DNA from 3 places in the Alteromonas sp. R7 genome. Region 2 is predicted to be linked to each of the others. Evidence: predicted binding sites of a transcription regulator. Region 2 holds the regulator's gene; each other region holds the start of a gene.
What was found. The regulator sigma-54, encoded in region 2, starts transcription at its own class of promoters, with help from an activator protein. The targets are predictions, from matches to a motif close to GTTGGCACGNNNNTNGNNT.
Positions count from the first base shown of each region.

Region 1: a site for sigma-54 is predicted at 2,832-2,850, ahead of AC0J2X_RS03505 (DUF3192 domain-containing protein). Genes of this name have one in related genera too.
Region 3: a site for sigma-54 is predicted at 1,465-1,483, ahead of nirB (nitrite reductase large subunit NirB). Genes of this name have one in related genera too.

Region 1 is NZ_JBVTQX010000002.1:157,100-164,348, forward strand. It holds gene AC0J2X_RS03490 (DUF3549 family protein) at 1-167, shown strand, start outside; gene AC0J2X_RS03495 (DUF3301 domain-containing protein) at 168-470, shown strand; gene AC0J2X_RS03500 (GNAT family N-acetyltransferase) at 1,466-2,113, opposite strand; gene AC0J2X_RS03505 (DUF3192 domain-containing protein) at 2,334-2,699, opposite strand; gene AC0J2X_RS03510 (hypothetical protein) at 2,998-3,309, shown strand; gene syd (SecY-interacting protein) at 3,369-3,911, opposite strand; gene queF (NADPH-dependent 7-cyano-7-deazaguanine reductase QueF) at 4,057-4,917, shown strand; gene AC0J2X_RS03525 (GGDEF domain-containing protein) at 4,990-6,546, shown strand; gene ppnN (nucleotide 5'-monophosphate nucleosidase PpnN) at 6,558-7,249, shown strand, end outside.
Region 2 is NZ_JBVTQX010000002.1:398,160-405,408, forward strand. It holds gene AC0J2X_RS04535 (calcium/sodium antiporter) at 1-814, shown strand, start outside; gene AC0J2X_RS04540 (KpsF/GutQ family sugar-phosphate isomerase) at 817-1,797, shown strand; gene kdsC (3-deoxy-manno-octulosonate-8-phosphatase KdsC) at 1,798-2,346, shown strand; gene lptC (LPS export ABC transporter periplasmic protein LptC) at 2,343-2,921, shown strand; gene lptA (lipopolysaccharide transport periplasmic protein LptA) at 2,890-3,444, shown strand; gene lptB (LPS export ABC transporter ATP-binding protein) at 3,447-4,172, shown strand; gene AC0J2X_RS04565 (RNA polymerase factor sigma-54) at 4,246-5,727, shown strand; gene hpf (ribosome hibernation promoting factor) at 5,758-6,045, shown strand; gene ptsN (PTS IIA-like nitrogen regulatory protein PtsN) at 6,059-6,502, shown strand; gene rapZ (RNase adapter RapZ) at 6,587-7,249, shown strand, end outside.
Region 3 is NZ_JBVTQX010000002.1:546,532-553,780, reverse strand. It holds gene AC0J2X_RS05190 (SulP family inorganic anion transporter) at 1-1,347, shown strand, start outside; gene nirB (nitrite reductase large subunit NirB) at 1,659-4,208, shown strand; gene nirD (nitrite reductase small subunit NirD) at 4,245-4,616, shown strand; gene AC0J2X_RS05175 (nitrate reductase) at 4,703-7,249, shown strand, end outside.

The DNA.
Region 1 (7,249 bases), 240 kb from region 2:
TTGATGAAAAAGAGGGTCATAAGGGCGCATTATTCGCAGGGTTCTTTTCAGATTTAGTACAAGTCCCGAAGTTACGCAGACAAGTGCTAACACTCCTGCATTCCAAAGCCAACCCTCAGATTCTCACCAATGCATTTCAACAATTGTTTGCACAAGCGAGAAAGTAAATGACGTTACTTGAGTTAGTGGTGTGGATGGTTATTGGGTTTACTGGCTATCAGTTTTGGCGCATACGGGCTATTTCTGAACGAACAAACGCTTACCTAAAACAATACTGCGATAAACATGGTTTGCAGTTGTTGAGCGTGGCAAGAGCAAAAACTCGGTTCTCGTTTAAATATGGTAAGCCAGACTGGCACAGTGTATTCAACTTTGAGTTCTCGAGTAATGGTGAGGACCGATATACTGGGGAAGTTGAATTAATAGGTGTAAGGGTTATGCGAACAGAGGTGCCGCCGCATAGGGTTTAAGCTTCTATGTCGAAGAGCGTGAGCGGCTCTTAATTCACCATTCAGGTCAGGTTTTACATAACAAGTGCACACGGATTGGTAATAACAACGCAAAAAAAAGGGGAACCTAGCGGCTCCCCTTTTTCCTGGAATTTTGAGTATCCTTCTCCGCGATCCTTTGCGACTAAAATCTTCCCGATTAAAATCCGTATACGCCCCTTTCCATCTACTCTCGCGCCTTCCTGTGCGAGCTACACATCCATGCGTAGGTCCCTTTCCTTTTATCCTAATTTACTGTACATCCTTCATACAGTGTTCCTCTTCCTGAGGCTGTCCTTGTCAGACTCCGCTGACGTTCCCTTCCCTCATTCCATTATTTGCTGTACATCCTGCTACAGCTTTGCCAATCCTTTAGCATGTCCTTCTTTCGTCCTTGGTTTGCTCGTCCATGCAAACTAGAAATTCCTTAATGGCTATCCTGCCGTTGGCTTCTTGCCTCTAGCTCCTTGCTAGCTCTCGTCCATTTTTCCCTGCTACATCCTGTATGCGAAGTCCTTTCACATTTTACGTCCCTGAATCCCTTTATATCCTTTAAAATCCGTTTCTAACATCCTGTTAATGCAGTGTCCTATCTGCTTTCCTTTCCCTTTCCCCACTGCCTTGTGGGAGTCTCATCCTTAAGTTGTCCTAACTTATTCCGTTGATGATCCTTGACTCAATCCGTGACTCGTCGTGTTTCCTTGTGACATGTTCATAGTATCCCTTCCAATTATTACCGCCATATTGAATTACAGAGATTTAAGAAAGATTCTTGTACGACTTTTGACTAATTTTTAAAAACTTCAATATAATCAATAGCTTTATACTTTAGTATAAATTAACCTTTCATCATTTAGGTAAGATCACTCACAGCGTTTGTAGGAAATGTCTTACAAACGCTGTAGTAAATTTGGAGTAAAGATTGGAACTGCAACTGGTGAGGTTTTGGTAGGAGTATCACATCGAATAAAAAAACATCATTTTAGCCTGAACATTACCTCACCGTTCACATGAGAAAGGCTTAGTTGTCCTACAACCTGATAATTGTCATCGTTAAAGAAAGCGCGATGTTTTTCTATGGTCACGAACACCGAAACACCCTCACTTTTTTCATCTTCCTCTACCACGCTATCAATAGCGCCAAGTAATATATGCCCAAGCCCATGATGTTGATAATCTGGATGCACTGCGATGAAACTCAGCATGTGGAAGTTATCGGCGGGAACTAATGCTCGCACTTTTTCTTCTTTCTCTAGCATTTGCTTTGTACCGAACAAACCTGCCGTTAAAAGCATCCGCAATCTCCAGTGCCAGTAACGTCCTGAACCAAATGCTGCATCGGGCGCGGTCAAGCATGCAACGGCAATAAGCCGCTCATCATCGAACAGGCCAATCATCGGCTGCTCTGCAACCCAAAATGCATTGAGCTCTTCACGGATAGCTGACCGTAGACGGCTTTCATAACCTTCTTTTTCTGCTTGGAAAATGTCAATGAACAATGGGTCATCTACATACGCATTGTAAAGAATAGAGGCGGCAACTTTAAGATCATCTACAGATAGATAGATGGCTTTAACCGTGTCTTGCAAGGGGGCTATTGCATTATTAATAGCATCAGTATTCATCAGGGGCTCCTTGTACGCAAAGTTATACAGCTGCTTTTACCCATTTAAATAAAATGGGAGAAGTGGACACTACCGCACAACTTTTATCATTGCGCCAACCACCCACTTAAACTGATTAAACTTTAGCCTACGCGAAAAACCCCTGCATGTTAACTTTTTATTAACATTTAAAAACAGTTAGTAATGCCTACTTTCGTAATCAATTACCAACTAACGATTGTTAGTGCATTAAGCTATAAGCACTGTCACCCCAGCCAACTAAATTTCCATTTCTGAAAACCAACGGCGTACACTCGTCTTTTGTGGTGATACCATCGCCCATCGTTTTTTGAGTTCGGTAGTAAAGTACGCGATATGTGCCGTCTTGCTTTTCGAACAGTTCGTTGAAATCCGCAACGCCCATTTTTCTCAATACACTTTCGTAAGTTGTCCCTGTTTCAAGATTCGCGATGTGTTTACGATTGTTAAACTCTCTGTCTTCCCAATCAGCACCATAGTGACTATCTGAACCGCCACCTACTGATACGACACAACCTGAAAGCAAAACTGAAGATGCCAAAGCTACTGAAAGAAGAACCGTTTTCATGTGAATTCCTTAATTATGTGTGTTGTTTTTATTCGATACTACGCCTACTTTGTGAACCGACACTGAATAGACATAAATGCGCTAACGTAAGAACCACTGCGTTTATGCGTGATAATGTAAGTTATGATTGGTAAACAAGATTAAGGCCAAAAATTAAATCATTGATTTTTATACCAATCTTAATAACACCAATCTACGAAGGCTTTGAAAAATAGTGAAATCAGTAACTTATTAGTGAAATTGACTACGTAGACAGGCTACACTGCTAATATTCATGACTTTCAACCATTTTCGTATTATGAGTAACGCTAACCTGCAGCAACTTCACGTTTTGTGCCTTCAAATGCATAAAGAAGGAAAAACACCGTCCGTAGGCATTTTACGTGCAAAAGCTCCCTTTAAGGTATCGGTAACCGAAGCTATTGAAGCGATTAAGCGATTTAACGCACACAAACCTAAGTTAGAGGTATCTAAGGACGAAAACGTAGCACAACATAATCCTGTCGCCACAACTGATGAATTAGGCAATTTGCATGCACGGGTAGAGTCATTAGAAAAAGAAGTGGCGGAGTTAAAGCGGACGCTACATCAAATTATTAACGCCCAATAGCTTTTAGTCTTGCAGGCCGGTAATTTTAGGTCTGATTGACGTCAGTCAACGCATTAACGTTATATAGCAGGTGTAAGCTGCTCAATAAACACCGCAAGAGATGGCGCAAGAATTTTGGCAGGCTCTCTGCCAACCTGCTCGAGTGCCACTTCGCCACTTTCGTTGACAACGGTTAAAATAAAATCATCTTCGTCAGTTAAACCAAAAAACAATGTTGGCGCTTGCCTAAGTCTTTGCTTCATCAACAAATGCCCAATCAAGTTTTGCTGTAATCTTTCAAAATCTTCGGTATTGAAAACTTGAAGCAATTCACAGTGACCTTGCGGGGCGTTAGCCTTTAAATTATCGCTGTAGTAACGAGTAAAATACTCGCAGTAGTCAGGATTTAGCTTTAGCGATAATGCCTCTTCAACATTACTGAAAGACTGCACAGGCGATTGAAGCGTAGGAGACCATCTTACAAGCTCACCGTCTTGCGCCGTCGTCTCATAGCACGGCGAGGGCCACTCGCTATCAAATGCTATCTTGAGTCCCTCGGCCTCGGCCTGTTCGACATAAGATGATACAAATTTATCTAATTGTGCTGAAATTGTTAGAGCCATTATGACGTTACCTGCGTATTTTTGGGGTACACTATACAACTAAACAGTTAAGTCAATACTAGGGTTAATTCTACTGCGCCGTAAGACTGTGTGCCGCTGTGCAGTTCAACAATTTAAATCCCGCGTAGATACATAAAAGGTTCTTATGTCGACGGACAACTCACCTCAAAAAATTACTATCTCTGCACCTGATGACCTCTCTTTGGGTAAACAGGTTGACTATGAATTTGAATATAATCCTGGCTTGTTGCAAGGCGTGCCGCGCAGTTTAAGTCGTGATACGTTAAACTTGGCTGGCTCAGGTTTACCTTTTGATGGTATCGACACTTGGACAGGATACGAACTTTCTTGGCTAAATTTAAAGGGTAAACCTAATGTGGCAATTTTAGAATGCCACGTTCCTATTACCTCAAAGAACCTAATCGAATCAAAATCATTTAAGCTATATTTGAATAGCTTCAACCAAACAAAATTCGCTTCAGCAGAGGACGTACGACAAGTGCTTCAAGCGGATTTGTCAGCGTGCGCAGGAGAGCCTGTCGAGGTAAAGCTAATTCTTCCAGAGCAGTTTTCTTCGCTACAATTCCAAGAATTTAACGGAACCTTGTTAGATAGTCTGGATGTAGAAATCGATCAATATTCCCCTAATACTCAATATTTGACTGTTGCGAAAAATGAAACAGGAATTCAAGAGACGCTTGTTTCTCATTTACTTAAATCTAATTGTTTAATCACAAGTCAGCCAGATTGGGCTAGTATTCAAATAAGGTATGAAGGAAAAGCTATTGAACACGAAGGGCTTTTGAAATATCTAATTAGCTTTAGGCAACACAACGAGTTTCATGAGCAATGCGTTGAGCGCATTTACAACGACATCATGCAGCATTGTCAGCCAGATAAGTTAACCGTTTGTGCGCGTTACACACGACGAGGGGGTTTAGATATCAACCCTTTCCGTTCAAATTACGAAGCGCCTTATGCTAATCATCGTCAAGCACGTCAGTAATATAACGGTGAAGTACCTACCAACGCTACCTAAGCCGCGGCAGTAATAGCGAATTAGAACAAAGACGAGATTATGGAAGCAAAACAACTACAAACCCTAAAACAAAATAACGCGCTTCTTTGTCAGTTTATTGTGAAACTCTCAGCATTTTATGAGGGCTTCTCGGATAAGATCGATACTGAACTTAAGGTGTTACGAGGCCACCTTTCTGGCACACCTAATTTTAGTCTTGCCGCTGTGAGCATAGAGAAACTCAACAAATCACTTCAGCATCAAGAAATAACGCTTAGAAAATACAGTGTTGATACTGTTTCATCGCTAGAAGATGCAATGAAACAACTACAGAAAATTGTATTTGAAGATACTGAATTAAAAGGGTTAACCACGCAGGAATTGATTAAGCTAAATCAACCTGTAGGTGATATCTTCAGTATTTATAAACTTTACTCAAAAGCCATTGCGCTTCACCGCATTGCGCTTAACAAGGAAATGGTTGGACTTGAGCCATCTGAAACCACAGAAACTAAGTCCACCAACAATGAAAGCACATCGGCTCGTTCGATTAAAGATGATAACCCTCACTACCGTTCTATTTTGGTTGAGCTTAATCACCTTATTGCTTCTTATGCGCAAAAAAAACCTAACGATCAGCAACTCAATGATATAAAGCAACGTCTTGATGAAGGCATGGATGAAGACCAGCTGCTTAAAAGCTGCGTTGTAATTTTGCGCATGATCGTTCAAGACGCTATGTCAGAGGCGAGCTTAACAGGAAAAGTGATTCATAGTCTGCACCGTTCATTAGGTGAAGTGAGTAGCGACGTCAGCAATACGATCCAAGGCAGCCAAGCCCAGTTCGAGCAGCGCCAAGCTGGTAATGAGCAACTTAAACGTGACATTATTCACATTGAAGAAGCCGTATCGGAAAGCAGTTCTCTAGAAGCACTTAAAGAGCAGACACAGTTTCGCGTAGAAAAGCTTGTGACTACGTTAAGCGAGCAACAAAGCAACGACCAACAAGGTCAAGAAGCGCTAATGGCACTGCTCTCCTCTATGCAATCGCGAATAGATACACTTCAGCAGCAAACCAGCGTCTATAAAAAGAAGCTGGCCGAACAAGCAATGCAAAGCCGCACCGACCCCCTCACTCGGCTTCCAAACAGGCAGGCGTATAATGAGAGACTAGAAGCTGCTTTCACTAAATTTAAAGAAAATGGTGACTTGCTTGCGGTCGCCGTTGTGGATATTGATCATTTCAAGTCAATCAACGATAGATTCGGGCACGCAGCAGGCGATAAAACCCTTCAGGTAGTGAGTAAATTCTTAAAGCAAAGTTTGTCCGAAAATGATTTTATTGCCAGGTGGGGAGGAGAAGAGTTTGTAATGCTACTGCCTCAGGCGCAGATGGCAGATATAGATAAAAAGCTTAATGAAGTTAGAACTAAACTTGCTGCAATGCCGTTTAAATTCAAACAAGAAAAAGTAAAAATCACCGCATCTTTTGGCGCAACCTGTTTCAATGACAATGATACTACTGAAACTGTGTTTGAACGCGCCGATGAGTACCTCTATAAAGCAAAACGAAACGGCCGCAACCTCGTAGTCACTGATTTAAGCACTGACTTATAGGAAGTAAAAATATGAAGAAAGTGCAGCTTAACCCTGTTGGCTGGATGAGCCAGCTATCACAAGTAGAAGTTTCTCGTCTTCAAGACGCCACCAACAGCGAGCTCTTTGCTATGTTCAGAAACTGTTGCCTTGCAGTATTGAACAGCGGCGTTGACGAAGACAATTTCGAAGCACTTTTTGCTCCTTATGAAAATTTTGAAATAAAACTCATTCGTCGTGAACGGGGCGTAAAAATAGAACTCGTGAACCCTCCTGAGGTGGCTTTCGTTGACGAAAAACTCGTTCGTGGTGTGCACGAACATCTATTTGCGGTCCTTCGCGACCTGCTTTATATGGGCAACAAGTACGCATTTCTTCACCAAACCGCACCGGCTGAAGGTAACGATATCACAGACATGGTGTTTGACATGCTACGCCACGCTAAAGCGCTTGAAGGGAACGATGGCGTAAACACAATTGTCTGCTGGGGCGGCCATTCCATTAATCAAGTTGAGTACAAATACACGAAAGAAGTGGGCTATCAGCTCGGCTTACGTGACATGAATATTTGCACAGGATGTGGGCCTGGAGCGATGAAGGGTCCAATGAAGGGCGCCACCATAGGTCATGCAAAGCAACGCCACAAGACAGGCCGTTACATTGGCATCTCTGAGCCGAGTATTATTGCCGCCGAGCCGCCCAACGCCATTGTCAACGAGCTCAT
Region 2 (7,249 bases):
ATCTTCGGCACCTGAAATTGTGGTTTCCGCCATAGCCTCCGCAAATGGCAATATGAACACCGCCGTGGGTAACGCGCTAGGTTCTAACATCACGAACATCGCGCTAGTTTTAGGTATAACCGCGCTAGTGAAACCATTGCTTGTTTCATCAACAACGTTAAAGCGCGAACTTCCAGCACTCCTTATCATCTCATTGATTGCCATTGGCTTTATGTTTGACGGTGAACTTAAGTCTTATGAAGGCATTATCCTACTAGGCCTGTTCATTTTCGTACTGGCAATGATGGCGTGGTTGTCGCTACAGGTAGATAAAGAAGACCCTCTGGTTGCGGAAACCGCAGATGAAATCCCCAAAGGCGTTTCAAATACGTCAGCTCTCATTTGGATTGGTGTAGGCCTTGTAATACTTCCATTAAGTGCTCACTTTTTGGTGAACTCAGCAGTAGAAATTGCCAGATACATGGGCATTTCGGATTTGGTTATCGGACTAACGATTATTGCGTTTGGTACAAGTCTACCTGAGCTAGCAGCAAGTGTTGCGGGTGTACTTAAAGGTGAAGACGATTTAGCACTGGGTAATATCATCGGCTCAAATATCTTCAACCTGCTTGCCGTACTTGGCATGCCCGGGTTAATCGCGCCTGGTATCCTGGACCCTGACGTTTACAACCGAGATATGTACGTAATGCTTGGTTTAACATTATTATTGTTCTTGTTCAGCTTCGATTTAATCGGCAAACGTACAATATCAAGAACAAATGGATTCATACTTCTGGCTTGCTTTATCGGCTATCAATTCTGGCTATTCGGATAATCATGAATACACAAACTCAGATGAACTATATCGACTCAGCGAAGCGCGTTATTGAAATTGAAACACAGGCTATTGCTAATCTGGCAGAGCGCTTAAACAATGAATTTATCGCTGCCTGTAATATTCTCTTTGCCTGCAAGGGTAAAGTTGTCGTGAGTGGTATGGGAAAGTCTGGGCATATCGGAAATAAAATTGCCGCTACGCTTGCCAGTACAGGTACTCCTGCATTTTTCATGCACCCTGGTGAAGCCAACCATGGCGACTTGGGCATGCTAAGCAAAGGCGATGTCTTACTCGCCATCTCTAATTCTGGCGAGACTAACGAGCTCGTTAACTTATTGCCCGTAGTTAAGCGCTTAGGCATACAGGTGGTCGCCATGACCAACAGTGCTTCCAGTTCATTAGGGCAACACGCAGATGTCGTACTTGATATCAGCGTTGAAAAAGAAGCGTGTTCGCTAGGTCTTGCTCCTACGTCAAGCACAACCGCCACACTGGTTATGGGTGATGCGCTTGCGGTAGCACTGCTCGACCAAAAAGGTTTCACCTCAGATGACTTTGCGCTTTCGCACCCAGGCGGTAGTTTAGGCAGAAAACTTCTGCTTAAAGTTAGCGATATAATGCAAAGCGGCAGTGATATCCCCCTTGTCCATGCCAGTGCTTCTGTTGCTGACGCACTGCTGGAAATATCTAAAAAGGGACTGGGTATGACAGGCGTGATAGCGGCAGACGGTACGCTGACAGGCGTCTTTACGGATGGCGACCTACGACGAATTCTCGATGCCCGCGTAGACGTACACAGTGCGACAGTAGAAGAAGTAATGACTAAAGGCGGCAAGACTACCACCGCAGGTCAGCTGGCTGTAGAAGCCCTGAATTTGATGGAAACCCATAAAATTAGTGCGTTAATGGTTACTGACGATAAGCGCAAACCTGTTGGGGCCTTTAACATGCATATGCTATTAAAAGCAGGAGTGCTTTAAATGACAACCACCTTATACACGGAAATAAATGACTCGCTTTTCGCAAAACTAGCCAAGATAAAGTTGCTGGTATGCGACGTTGATGGTGTGTTCTCAGATGGTCGAATTTACTTAGGTAACGACGGTGAAGAACTTAAAGCATTCCATACCCGTGATGGATATGGTGTAAAAGCGCTAGTGAGCAATGGAGTGAATGTCGCGGTTATTACTGGACGTCGCTCTGCCATTGTTGAAAATAGAATGAAGGCACTGAATGTTGCACATATAATTCAAGGCGAAGAGAATAAAGCAGACGCGCTTAGCGACCTGATGAAGCACCTTGAGTTAAACACTGACGAAGTGGCTGCGGTAGGTGATGACATGCCAGATACGGGTATGTACAAGCACGTTGCGGTTAAAATTGCGGTTGCCGATGCCCATCCTTACGTAGCAAAACAAGCAAACTGGATTACGACCCTTCCCGGAGGGTTTGGCGCGGTCCGAGAAATATCGGATACCATTTTGCAGGCCAAAGGGGTAGCAAATGAGATTTTTGGAGCTAGTGTATGAGCCTGTTTGGCTTTAATCGCTTAGGATTAAGTATATCGGCGCTATTTATTCTGGCGATGCTGATGTACATCCCTACGTGGATGGAAGAGCAGCCTGAAACGCAGGGGAATCGTGAAAACGATGCGCTAAAGCCCGCCTACAAAGCAAAAAATCTAACCACTACGCTGTACAATCAAGACGGTGAGTTAAATCACAAAGTATTTGCAGAGTCGATGGAGCATTACGACCAGCTTGGCTTTGTATTGTTTCAGCAACCTAAATACACCCTTTATACAGAAAACGCGTCATCACCATGGGTGGTAACCGCTGATGAAGGTACACTATACAATAACGAGCTAATCCAGCTGGAAAACCAAGTTAATATTGAGAACCAAACTGGCGATGACTTTGTCAGAAGTATATCGACCGAGTACATTCAAATTAATTTAGAAACCAAGCAAATGACATCTGACCAACCCGTTGAAATACTGGGCACCCAATATGTCATTTTAAGTAATGGGTTTAACGCGAATTTACGCACACAAGAATACGAGCTTTTAGATCATGTACAAACCACTTATTCCCCTAGCAACTAGTTTATTGCTTGCCATCGCTAGCGGTGCGGTACACGCCAGTGAAGATGATTTTTCGCAGCCCATAAAAATAGGCTCGAACACCCAGTTTATCGACGGTAAAAATAAAACCGCGTTGTACAAAGACGACGTACTCATAACTCAAGGCTCTTTGGTTATTGAAGCTGACGAAGTGGAAGTAATTGCCACTGACGGTGGTGGTCGTGAAATATTTATTGCTAGAGGAAAGCCTGCAAGCTATTCCCAGCAATTGGAAGACGGCACGCCAGTTTCGGCAAAAGCTAATGAAATACGCTATGAAGTGGTGAACCGAACGATTTCTCTTGCTGGAAACGCAGAGTTGAAACAAGACACCAGTAAAGTACAGGGTGACAACATCACGTTCGATATGATTACCGAGCAATTGCTAGCGACTGGCGGCGCAGGTAAGGATGGTGAGGGTCGAGTGACCACAGTATTCACACCTGAGACCATTCGCAAAACTTCGTCTAAGAAAGACAAAAAAGACAACGAGGGCAATGAATAGCAATGGCAACTTTGAGCGCTAAAAATCTTGCTAAGGCTTACAAGTCAAGACAGGTTGTTCGAGATGTAAGTCTGTCTGTCTCAACGGGTCAAATTGTTGGTCTTCTTGGCCCAAATGGCGCTGGTAAGACCACCACATTCTACATGATTGTTGGTTTAGTGAATCTGGATAAAGGCAAGATTGAAATCGACGACAATGAGCTAACTCATCAGCCCATGCACGAGCGCGCACGCCGCGGAATTGGCTACCTACCGCAGGAAGCCTCTATTTTCAGAAAGCTCACAGTGCATGAAAATATCATGGCCATTTTGCAAACCCGTAAAGATTTAAATTCACAACAGCAAGAAGAAGAAGCTGATGCGCTACTTGATGAATTTAATATTAACCATATACGTAATAGTACGGGAATGAGTTTGTCAGGGGGCGAACGCCGTCGCGTTGAGATTGCCCGCGCTCTGGCAGCAAAACCGCAATTTATTTTGTTAGACGAACCATTTGCTGGTGTTGATCCAATATCAGTTAATGATATAAAGAAGATAATACAACATCTTCGCGATAGGGGTATTGGAATCCTTATCACAGACCATAACGTACGAGAGACATTGGATGTTTGTGAAAAGGCGTACATTGTGAGTCATGGCGAGCTTATTGCGCAAGGAACGGCGGAACAGGTTTTAAGTAATCAAAAAGTAAGGGATGTATACCTAGGCGAACAATTCAGGCTATAGTTAATGTAACCGAATTGCCATTTTTCAGTTTCGCTCTGGTATATTCAATTTAGAGCATTTAAATAAGACGTAGATGAAACCATCTTTACAGCTAAAATTTAGCCAACAACTTACCATGACACCACAGCTTCAGCAGGCCATTAAACTGCTGCAGCTTTCTACACTTGATCTTCAACAAGAGATCCAAGAAGCGCTCGATTCTAATCCGCTATTAGAAGTTGAAGAAGGTAACGACGAGCCGCAACTAGAAAAGAACAATATCGACAACGATGACAGCGGCTCTGAGGCCACTGCTTCTGCATCTAGTGACACACTAGAAGCCGGCGATGCACTTGAGAAAAACGATCTTCCCGATGAGCTGCCAATCGACAGCACATGGGACGAATACTACTCTGCTTCATCTTCGCCAGCTCCGGGTCCATCCAATGACGACGAGCAAATCTTCCAAGGTGAGACTACTGAAGATATTCAAGAGCACCTTCTTTGGCAAATGCGCCTTACCCACTTCTCGGATACCGATCGCGCAATCGCTACAGCAATCATCGACTCTATTGACGAGTCAGGTTATTTAACCGTTACCCTTGATGATATTTTAGAAGCGGTTAACGATGATGATATGGAAGAGCCGATTGAAATGGACGAAATAGAATGTGTGCTTAAGCGCATTCAGATGTTCGACCCTATTGGTTCTGGCTCACGCTCTCCACAAGAATGTTTGATGGTGCAATTGCGCCAGTTTTCAGAAGACACACCGTGGCTTGCTGAAGCCAAGCAACTGATTGAAGAGTACTCTGACTTACTGAGCAGCAAAGACTATCGTACGCTTATGCGTAAAAGCCGATTGAAAGAAGATCAGCTACGCGAGGCAATGCGTTTACTGCAAACCTTGAATCCTCGCCCAGGTAGTGCTTTAGTTACTAAAGAGCCTGAGTACGTTATTCCTGATGTCTCAGTAACCAAGAAAAATGGCCGTTGGGTGGTTGAGCTGAACCCCGACAGTCTGCCTAAGTTAAGCGTAAATCAACAATACGCTGCAATGAGTCGCCGTGCCAAGAATAGTAGCGATTCACAATTCATCCGCTCACACATGCAAGAGGCTAAGTGGTTCATAAAGAGCCTTGAATCTCGTAACGAAACCTTAATGAAGGTTGCAAACTGCATTGTGCAGCAGCAAATGGGCTTTTTTGAGCACGGTCCGGAAATGATGAAACCAATGGTGCTAAATGATGTCGCAGAAATGGTAGATATGCACGAATCCACTATTTCGCGAGTGACAACGCAAAAGTACATGCATACGCCACGTGGAATCTTCGAATTGAAGTATTTCTTCTCAAGCCACGTTGCAACAGAGTCTGGTGGTGAATGTTCATCTACAGCGATTCGTGCATTGATCAAGAAATTAGTGGCCGCTGAAAAGCCTAGCAAGCCGCTAAGTGATAGCAAGATTGCTTCATTGTTGGCCGAACAAGGCATTAAAGTTGCCCGGCGAACAATAGCAAAGTACCGGGAATCGTTGTCGATCCCGCCGTCGAACCAACGCAAAAGCCTTATTTAATCGGGCTTAATAATATAAGGAAGACGAAATATGCAAATCAACCTTACTGGTCATCATGTCGAAATCACCGACTCTTTGCGTAATTATGTCGATACGAAGTTCAGCAAACTTGAACGTCACTTTGATCACATTTCTAATGTGCATGTCATCCTGAACGTTGAAAAATTAAATCAAAAAGCCGAAGCGACCGTTCATTTAAGTGGCGCTGAAGTATTCGCATCCTCAGAAAATACCGACATGTATGCGGCGATTGACAGCATGGTTGATAAACTCGACCGGCAGGTAATCAAGCATAAGGAAAAACTGAAAAAACATTAGTAGTTAATTAAGCATGGATATACAAGCCATCGTAAGTCTGGACCGCACCGAGTGTGCGGTTCAGTGTAATAGTAAAAAGCGAATTCTTGAGATCATCGCTGATATCGCTGCCAAGCAAAACGAGAACATTGATCAGGCAACGGTACTCAACAGTTTGATGGCTCGAGAGCGTATGGGTAGTACAGGCATTGGTAATGGTATCGCCTTGCCCCACGGACGCCTGCCGGGCCTTGAAAAAGTGATCGCCATTGTTGTAACCAGCACGCCAGCAATCGACTTCGACGCCCTTGACGAGAAACCCGTAGACATCTTTTTTGCGCTACTCGTTCCCGAGGAACAGACCGAAGGACACCTTCAAACGCTGGCCACCGTGGCTGGTAAACTAAGCGACAAAGAAACGATTAAAGCAATACGTCGCGCAACGACAAGCGACGATATTCTATCTGCATTAAGTTAAACATTAAGCGCCTATTAACCGTTTAGTAGGCGCCTAATTCAACAACGCGTATGTGATAAAACCAGAGTATTAGGGAGAAAGTAGGTGAAGCTGATAATAATCAGTGGTCGTTCGGGGTCTGGTAAGTCTGTCGCACTTCGCGCATTGGAAGATTTAGGTTATTACTGTGTTGATAATATCCCGGTAAACTTACTTCCCACCTTAACCCATACAGTTGTTGACGAGTACGATCAGGTTGCGGTAAGTATCGATGTGAGAAACTTACCTAAAAATCCTGACGATTTGGTAGAAATTTTAGACTACCTGCCTTCTTCGTGGTCGATGACCATTGTTTACATTGACGCGAGCGATGATGTACTGGTTAAGCGTTTTAGCGAAACACGTCGTCTTCACCCTCTTGCCAAGCTCAATAAGTCGCTTTCAGAAGCCATTAAAGCCGAGTCTGCCCTACTTGCTCCTATTGCAGAACGCGCAGATTTATATTTAGACACTGATAAGCTTACCATTCACCAACTGGCAGAGTTAATTCGAGAGCGTATCTTGGGTAAGAAAAGCTCACGCCTTGTGCTTGTGTTCGAGTCGTTTGGCTTTAAGCACGGTATTCCTAAAGATGCGGATTACGTTTTTGATGCCCGCTTTTTACCTAACCCCCACTGGGAGCCCGACCTTAAACATCTGACCGGATTAGATGCACCAGTAGAAGTATTTTTGGGGTCGCAGCCTGTAGTGACCAAGTTCATTTGGCAA
Region 3 (7,249 bases), 150 kb from region 2:
GTTGTAATGGTGGCACTGGTTGCCCAACACGGCGTGCAGTATTTATTTGCCGCGGTTATTTTGGCTGGTTTACTGCAAATAATGTGCGGTATTTTCAAGCTCGGAAAGTTTATACGTCTGGTCCCATATCCGGTAATGCTAGGCTTCGTAAATGGTTTGGCAATTGTTATTTTCTTGGCGCAATTAGGCCAGTTCAAAGTGACCAACGCAGCCGGTGAATTACAGTGGATGGAAGGTACGCTGTTATATTGGATGTTAGGGCTTGTGGCGCTAACCATGGCCATTATCTATTTATTGCCAAAGCTAACCAAAGCTGTACCGGCGTCGCTTGTAGCGATTGTTACGGTAACCTTGTTAGTACACGGTCTTGACCTTGAAGCGCGCACTGTAATCGACTTTGTTCGCGATTTGCTACCAGCTGACCAGCGCGACACCGCGACGCTAGCGGGTGAACTTCCTAGCTTTGCTATTCCTATGGTGCCGTTCACCTGGGAAACCTTCATGATCATTTTGCCTACCTCAGTCATTCTTTGCTTGGTTGGTCTAATTGAGTCGCTTCTTACTCTTTCATTAATTGACGAAATGACAGATACCCGCGGGCGCGGCAACAAAGAGTGCGTTGGCCAAGGCGTTGCAAATACCGTAAACGGTTTCTTTGGCGGTATGGGCGGTTGCGCCATGATTGGTCAAAGTATGATTAATATTAACTCTGGTGGCCGTGGCCGCTTGTCTGGTATCACCGCGGCGGTTGTATTATTAGGCTTTATTCTATTTGCTGCTCCGCTAATTGAAATGATTCCTCTCGCTGCCCTTGTTGGCGTTATGTTCGTGGTGGTTATCGCTACATTTGAGTGGGCGTCATTCAGAATTATTCGCGGCGTAAACAAAGAAGATGCGTTCGTACTTTTCCTAGTAACAGGCGTTACCGTTATCGCTGATCTGGCTATTGCGGTTGTGGTGGGTGTTATCGTTTCAGCACTGGTGTTTGCATGGAAACACGCTCGTCATATTGAAGCGAGATCCCATATCGATAACGACGGTTGGAAAGTCTATGAGCTAGACGGCCCGCTGTTCTTTGGCTCGGTATCGCATTTCAAAGACCTGTTTGATATCGCCAACGACCCTAATGATGTAGTTATTGACTTTAAAGACTCTCGCATTTGGGATTCATCAGGTATCGATGCGCTAGATACCCTTGCTGACAAATACGAAGAGCAAGGTAAAAAGCTACACATTCGCCATATCAGTGATGAGTGTCGCTCACTGCTTCGCAAGGCCGATAAGTTTGTTGAAATTAATGTGGTTGAAGATCCTCGCTATCGCGTAGCGACGGATAAGCTGGCCTAAGTTATTTGAAAGCCTTAATGCACCAAGTAAACACAGTTTTGCGTTTGTTTGGTGCAGTTGTGAAGTCTGAATAATGCTTATTTTGTAGTAAATCAAATAAAAACAATTGTTTACGGTTTTGGCACTGAACTTGGATAGCTATAAACGTAAAGTGTGTTTTGGTGATTTGTGTCAATCGCTGAAAATTGTGTGATTTATAACACTCCGTAAAATGTGTTAGCCGACCTAAACCGTTGGCAAAATAGGCAACGAAGCCCGCATCAACGAAAGTTGAAGCGGGCTTTTTTTTGTCCCGAAAAAAGGGGAATATCATGACTTCATTGGACTCAAAAACGCAAATTGTCGTCGTAGGCAACGGCATGGTGGGGCATCATTTTGTTGAGCAGCTTCACCAAAGCGATGCCAATGTAGAAATAACCGTTTTATGCGGCGAGTCACGCCTTGCGTACGACCGCGTTTATCTGTCGTCTTTTTTTAGCGGCGCGAGTGCTGATGACTTAGCGCTAACTACACCCGCTCAGTACGCCGAGTGGGGCGTAAACGTAGTTACCAATGCCTTGGTTACCGATATAGACCGTGACAATAATAAAGTGACGACTTCTGAAGGGCAGGTGTTTAGCTACGATAAGCTTGTGTTAGCTACGGGCTCATACCCATTTGTGCCACCCATCCCTGGCAACGATCAAGAGCATTGCTTGGTGTACCGTACTATAGACGATCTACTCGCTATTGAAGCTTCAGCAGCAGTGAGCAAAGTAGGGGTTGTTGTTGGTGGTGGGCTGTTGGGTTTAGAAGCCGCTAACGCATTAAAGCAAGCCGGTCTCGACACCCACGTGGTTGAGTTTGCCCCGCAGCTTATGGCGGTTCAGCTAGACCAAGCAGGTGGTAACGTTCTTAAGGACAAAATAGAAGCATTGGGCGTTACGGTTCACACCCAAAAGGCAACGCAAACTATTGAGGCCGGTGATACCTGCCGCTATAAAATGGTGTTTGCTGACGGCACTGCACTAGAAACTGACATGATTTTATTCTCTGCCGGTATTCGACCTTCCGACCAGCTCGGCAGAAAGTCAGCGCTAACACTGGGTGAGCGCGGCGGTATTGTCATTGATAATCACTGCGTGACGTCTGACCCAAACATTTACGCTGTGGGTGAATGTGCGCTGTGGGATAACAAAATATTTGGCCTGGTAGCACCTGGCTATACCATGGCGCGCACGGCTGTAAGTCATATAACCGGCGGCGATGCCGAGTTCGCTGGCGCAGATATGAGTACCAAACTCAAGCTAATGGGTGTGGAAGTGGGCTCAATTGGCGATGCTCATGAACGCACAGTCGGTGCGCTTAGCTACACCTATTTAAATCAGCCAGAAGGCGTGTACAAAAAGCTGGTGGTAGATAGCGAGCAAAAGTACGTGCTTGGTGCTGTACTCGTTGGCGATACCAGCGACTACGACACGCTCTTACAGTATGCACTTAATAATATTGAATTACCTGAACACCCAGAAAGCCTAATTCTGCCCTCATCCGATGCCGCACCGGCGTTAGGTGCCGATGCACTACCAGACACCGCGTCTATTTGTTCATGCCTAAATGTGACAAAGGGCGATATTGTTTCAGCCATTGAAGGCGGCTGTTGTAGCGTTGGCGATGTAAAAGGCGAAACCAAAGCTAGCACAGGGTGTGGAGGTTGTGCTGCCTTACTTAAAAATGTTGTGGATAGCGAACTTGAAAAGCGCGGTGTGGAAGTATCAAAAGCCATTTGTGAGCACTTCAACCATACCCGACAAGAACTATTTCACATTGTTAAGGTAAACGGCATTCGCACCTTTGACGAGCTACTAGAGCAGCATGGTGAAGGTCTAGGGTGTGAAATTTGTAAGCCCGCTGTCGGCTCAATTTTAGCCTCGGTGTATAACGACTACATTCTTAAGGCTTCACATCTTCCTCTGCAAGACACCAACGATATCTACCTTGGCAACATGCAAAAAGATGGCACGTATTCCGTTGTACCGCGTGTACCTGGTGGCGAAATAACGCCTGAGAAGTTGATTCTGCTCGGCGAAGTGGCAAAAGAATACAACTTGTACACCAAAATCACGGGTGGTCAGCGCATTGATTTATTTGGAGCGCGCGTAGAGCACTTACCTGATATCTGGGAAAAACTGGTCGCTGGTGGTTTTGAAACCGGCCATGCTTACGCGAAGGCACTGCGTACCGTGAAATCGTGTGTGGGAAGCACATGGTGCCGCTACGGTGTTCAGGATTCTGTTGGCACTGCCATTGACTTAGAGAATCGTTACAAAGGCTTACGTGCGCCGCACAAAATTAAATTTGCCGTCTCGGGGTGTACCCGTGAGTGCGCAGAGGCCCAAAGCAAAGACATTGGCGTTATTGCTACCGAGCAAGGCTGGAACCTGTATGTTTGCGGGAATGGCGGCATGAAGCCTCGACATGCAGACCTGTTTGCCACCGACCTAGATACCGAAACCCTAATTAAGTACATCGACCGCGTGCTGATGTTTTACGTGAAAACGGCTGATCGCCTACAGCGCACATCGGTGTGGATGGACAACTTAGAAGGTGGGTTAGCTTACTTGCAAGACGTTGTGATAAACGATGCTCTTGGCATTAATAGTGAGCTTGAAGCACAGATGGATGCTGTGGTTGATGCTTATCAGTGCGAATGGAAAACCACCATTGAAAACCCTGAGTCGCGCAAGCGTTTCCGTCAATTCGTAAACAGCAATGCTAGCGACACCAATATTCAGTTTGTTTCAGAGCGAGGCCAGGTTCGCCCAGCTACTGAAGCTGAAAAAGTAGCAGGTAAAGATCAGTTCATTCCTGTCTCTATGGTATAGCCACTGGCTTATCAACCCTGTTAGGAGAATCAAATTATGTCAGCAGCGCAAAATGTAATGGCGTCAGAACCACAGCAAGTGCAATGGCACTATGTTTGTGAGACGAACGACTTAGTGACAAACAGTGGGGTTTGCGCCCTTGTCGACTCACAGCAAGTGGCAATTTTCAGTTTGAAGATAAACGGCGAAACCCAGGTTTTCGCCATTAGTAACTACGACCCTATTGGTAAAGCAAACGTACTCTATCGCGGGCTTCTAGGGTCGATAGGCGGTGCGCCTGTTGTTGCTTCGCCTCTATACAAAGAGCATTACTTTTTAGAAACCGGGCTGTGTAAAGAACACGACGATGTTTCCGTCACGGCTTACGCTGTGAAGGTAGAGGGCGAAAAGGTTTTTGTGGGCGTTTAAGCAAACTGTCTTTTTTATACGCCCACATGAATAAAGCCTTTTAGCAAAATGCATTCAAAAGCTGTGAAACCGAAAAAGGTAATGAAATGAATATGCCTACACGACAACCCGACATGATGTCTGAACAATTAAGACAAACAACATGCCCATACTGCGGCGTAGGGTGTGGTGTAGATATCAGTTGCAACGTAAGCCCGCGTGCCATAACCCTGGACACTGTTAAAGGCACGCCAGAGCATCCCGCCAATTATGGAAGATTGTGTGTTAAAGGAACAAACCTGCTTGAAACAAACGACGTAAACGGACGTTTGCTTCACCCAACCATGGCAGGTCAATCGGTGGATTGGGACACGGTCACCGATGTGATTGCGGATAAGATCACCTCTACCATTGCGCAGTATGGCGCGGATGCCGTTGCTTTTTATGTATCAGGTCAGCTTCTCACCGAAGACTATTACATTGCCAATAAGCTTATGAAAGGTTACATCGGCAGCGCCAATATCGATACGAATTCACGCCTGTGTATGTCATCAGCCGTTGCCGCGTACAAGCGTGCGTTCGGTGAAGATGTGGTGCCTTGCGATTACACCGATTTGGAATGTACAGATTTACTGGTGATCACCGGAAGTAATGCGGCGTGGGCGCATCCAGTGCTTTTTCAACGCATTCAGCGAGCAAAGCTGAAAAATCCGAATATGAAGGTCATTGTTATTGACCCACGCAAAACCGAAACCTGTACCATTGCCGATTTACACCTTCCTGTAAAACCGGGTAGCGACGTAGCCCTATTTAACGGTTTACTCAGCTATGCAAACGCACAAGGTCGAATAGACAAATCCGCCGTTGATACCTATGCCGAGGGGCTTGATGAAACGCTTAAAAGTGCAAATGCTTTAACGTTAGATGACGTTGCTGAAGTATGCGACCTGGACGTTAACAGTATTAAGGCCTTTTTTGATGCCTTCTGCAAAGCCTCTAGCGCAATTACTTTTTATTCTATGGGCGTAAACCAGTCTTCTGCTGGTGTGGATAAAGCCCAAGCCATTATCAACTGTCATTTAGCAATGGATTTAATTGCTAAAGACGGTTGTGGCCCGTTTTCAATTACTGGCCAGCCCAATGCCATGGGAGGGCGTGAAGTCGGTGGGTTAGCCAATATGCTAGCTGCACATATGGACCTTGAAAACCCTGAGCATATCAGCGCTGTTAAAACTTATTGGAATGCCCCTGTTATGCCCAAAGGGCAGGGGCTTAAAGCTGTTGATTTGTTTAATGCAATTGAGAGTGGAAAGGTAAAATTCGTTTGGATAATGGGGACTAACCCTGTTGTCAGTATGCCAAATCGCGGTCAAGTTGAACGCGCACTTTCTAAATGTGACATGGTGGTGGTGTCTGATATCGTTGAGTCTAACGATACGCTTAACTACGCGCACATTGCCCTTCCTGCCACGGGGTGGTCGGAGAAAGACGGCACGGTGACAAACTCAGAGCGCCGTATTTCACGTCAGCGCGGTATATTGCCTCCACCAGGTAGTGCAAAACACGACTGGCAAATACTGTGTGAAGTGGCGGGTAAAATGGGCTTTGGCGAGGCATTTAATTTTACCCATCCGTCACAAATATTCTGCGAATACGCTGGGCTAACCGGCTATCAAAATAACGGTAAGCGACAATTAGACCTGTCACCTTTACAAGCGTTAAGTGAAGCTCAATACAACGGGCTATCGCCTTTGCAGTGGCCCTTTCAAGCAGTTACAAAAGCTGAGAATACGGCCAGTTCTAATTCTCAACCTAGCCTTACCGGTAAACGTCCTTTTGAAGACAAGCAGTTTTCAACACCCAACGCCAAGGCTAGGCTTATTCCCGTAACTTACAGAGCGCCACTGCAGGTAACATCAGACGCTTATCCTTTTGTTGTAAACAGCGGCCGAGCGCGAGATCAGTGGCATACCATGACGCGCACGGGTAAAGCGGCAAAGTTACTGGCTCATATGCCAAGTGCTTGCGTGCATATCAACCCTAAAGACGCTGCTGAATTGGGCGTTGAAGACGGAAGCCTCGTTTCTCTTTCAAGTGCAGTGTGTAAAGACGCCCCTGTTATTTATCCGGTTAAAGCGGATACGGATATGCGCAAAGGGGAAGTATTTATTCCCATTCACTGGTCGGCGCAATGGGGTTCTCACAGTAAACTAGGCGCACTTTATGCCAGCGCGGTAGACCCTATTTCAGGGCAACCAGAGTTAAAACACGCGGCGGTTGCTATCGCGCCTGCTCATTTCGTTACCTACGGCAAGCTCTTTGTTTCATCAGTAAACCAATCAACACTTAATTCAGAATTTAGCCCCAGTTATGAAGACGTACTAAAGCATGCGTGTGATTACTGGAATACGACACCGCTTGAAAGCACAGAGGCGACTTCACCTGTAAATAACTCGGATGCAGCATTATCAGTATTGAACGTTGCTTCAAACAAAGGTCGTCGAGATTTTACACAAGGGTTGATACCTCTGCTGCCGCAAAACGCGGTGCTATTGCAGTTTCATCATCATACATACTCAGTATGCCTTGCGCTTGTCGATGATACTCTTTGTTTCGCGGCGTTTTTGGGCGATGAGCCAGAAAAGGGTGAAAGG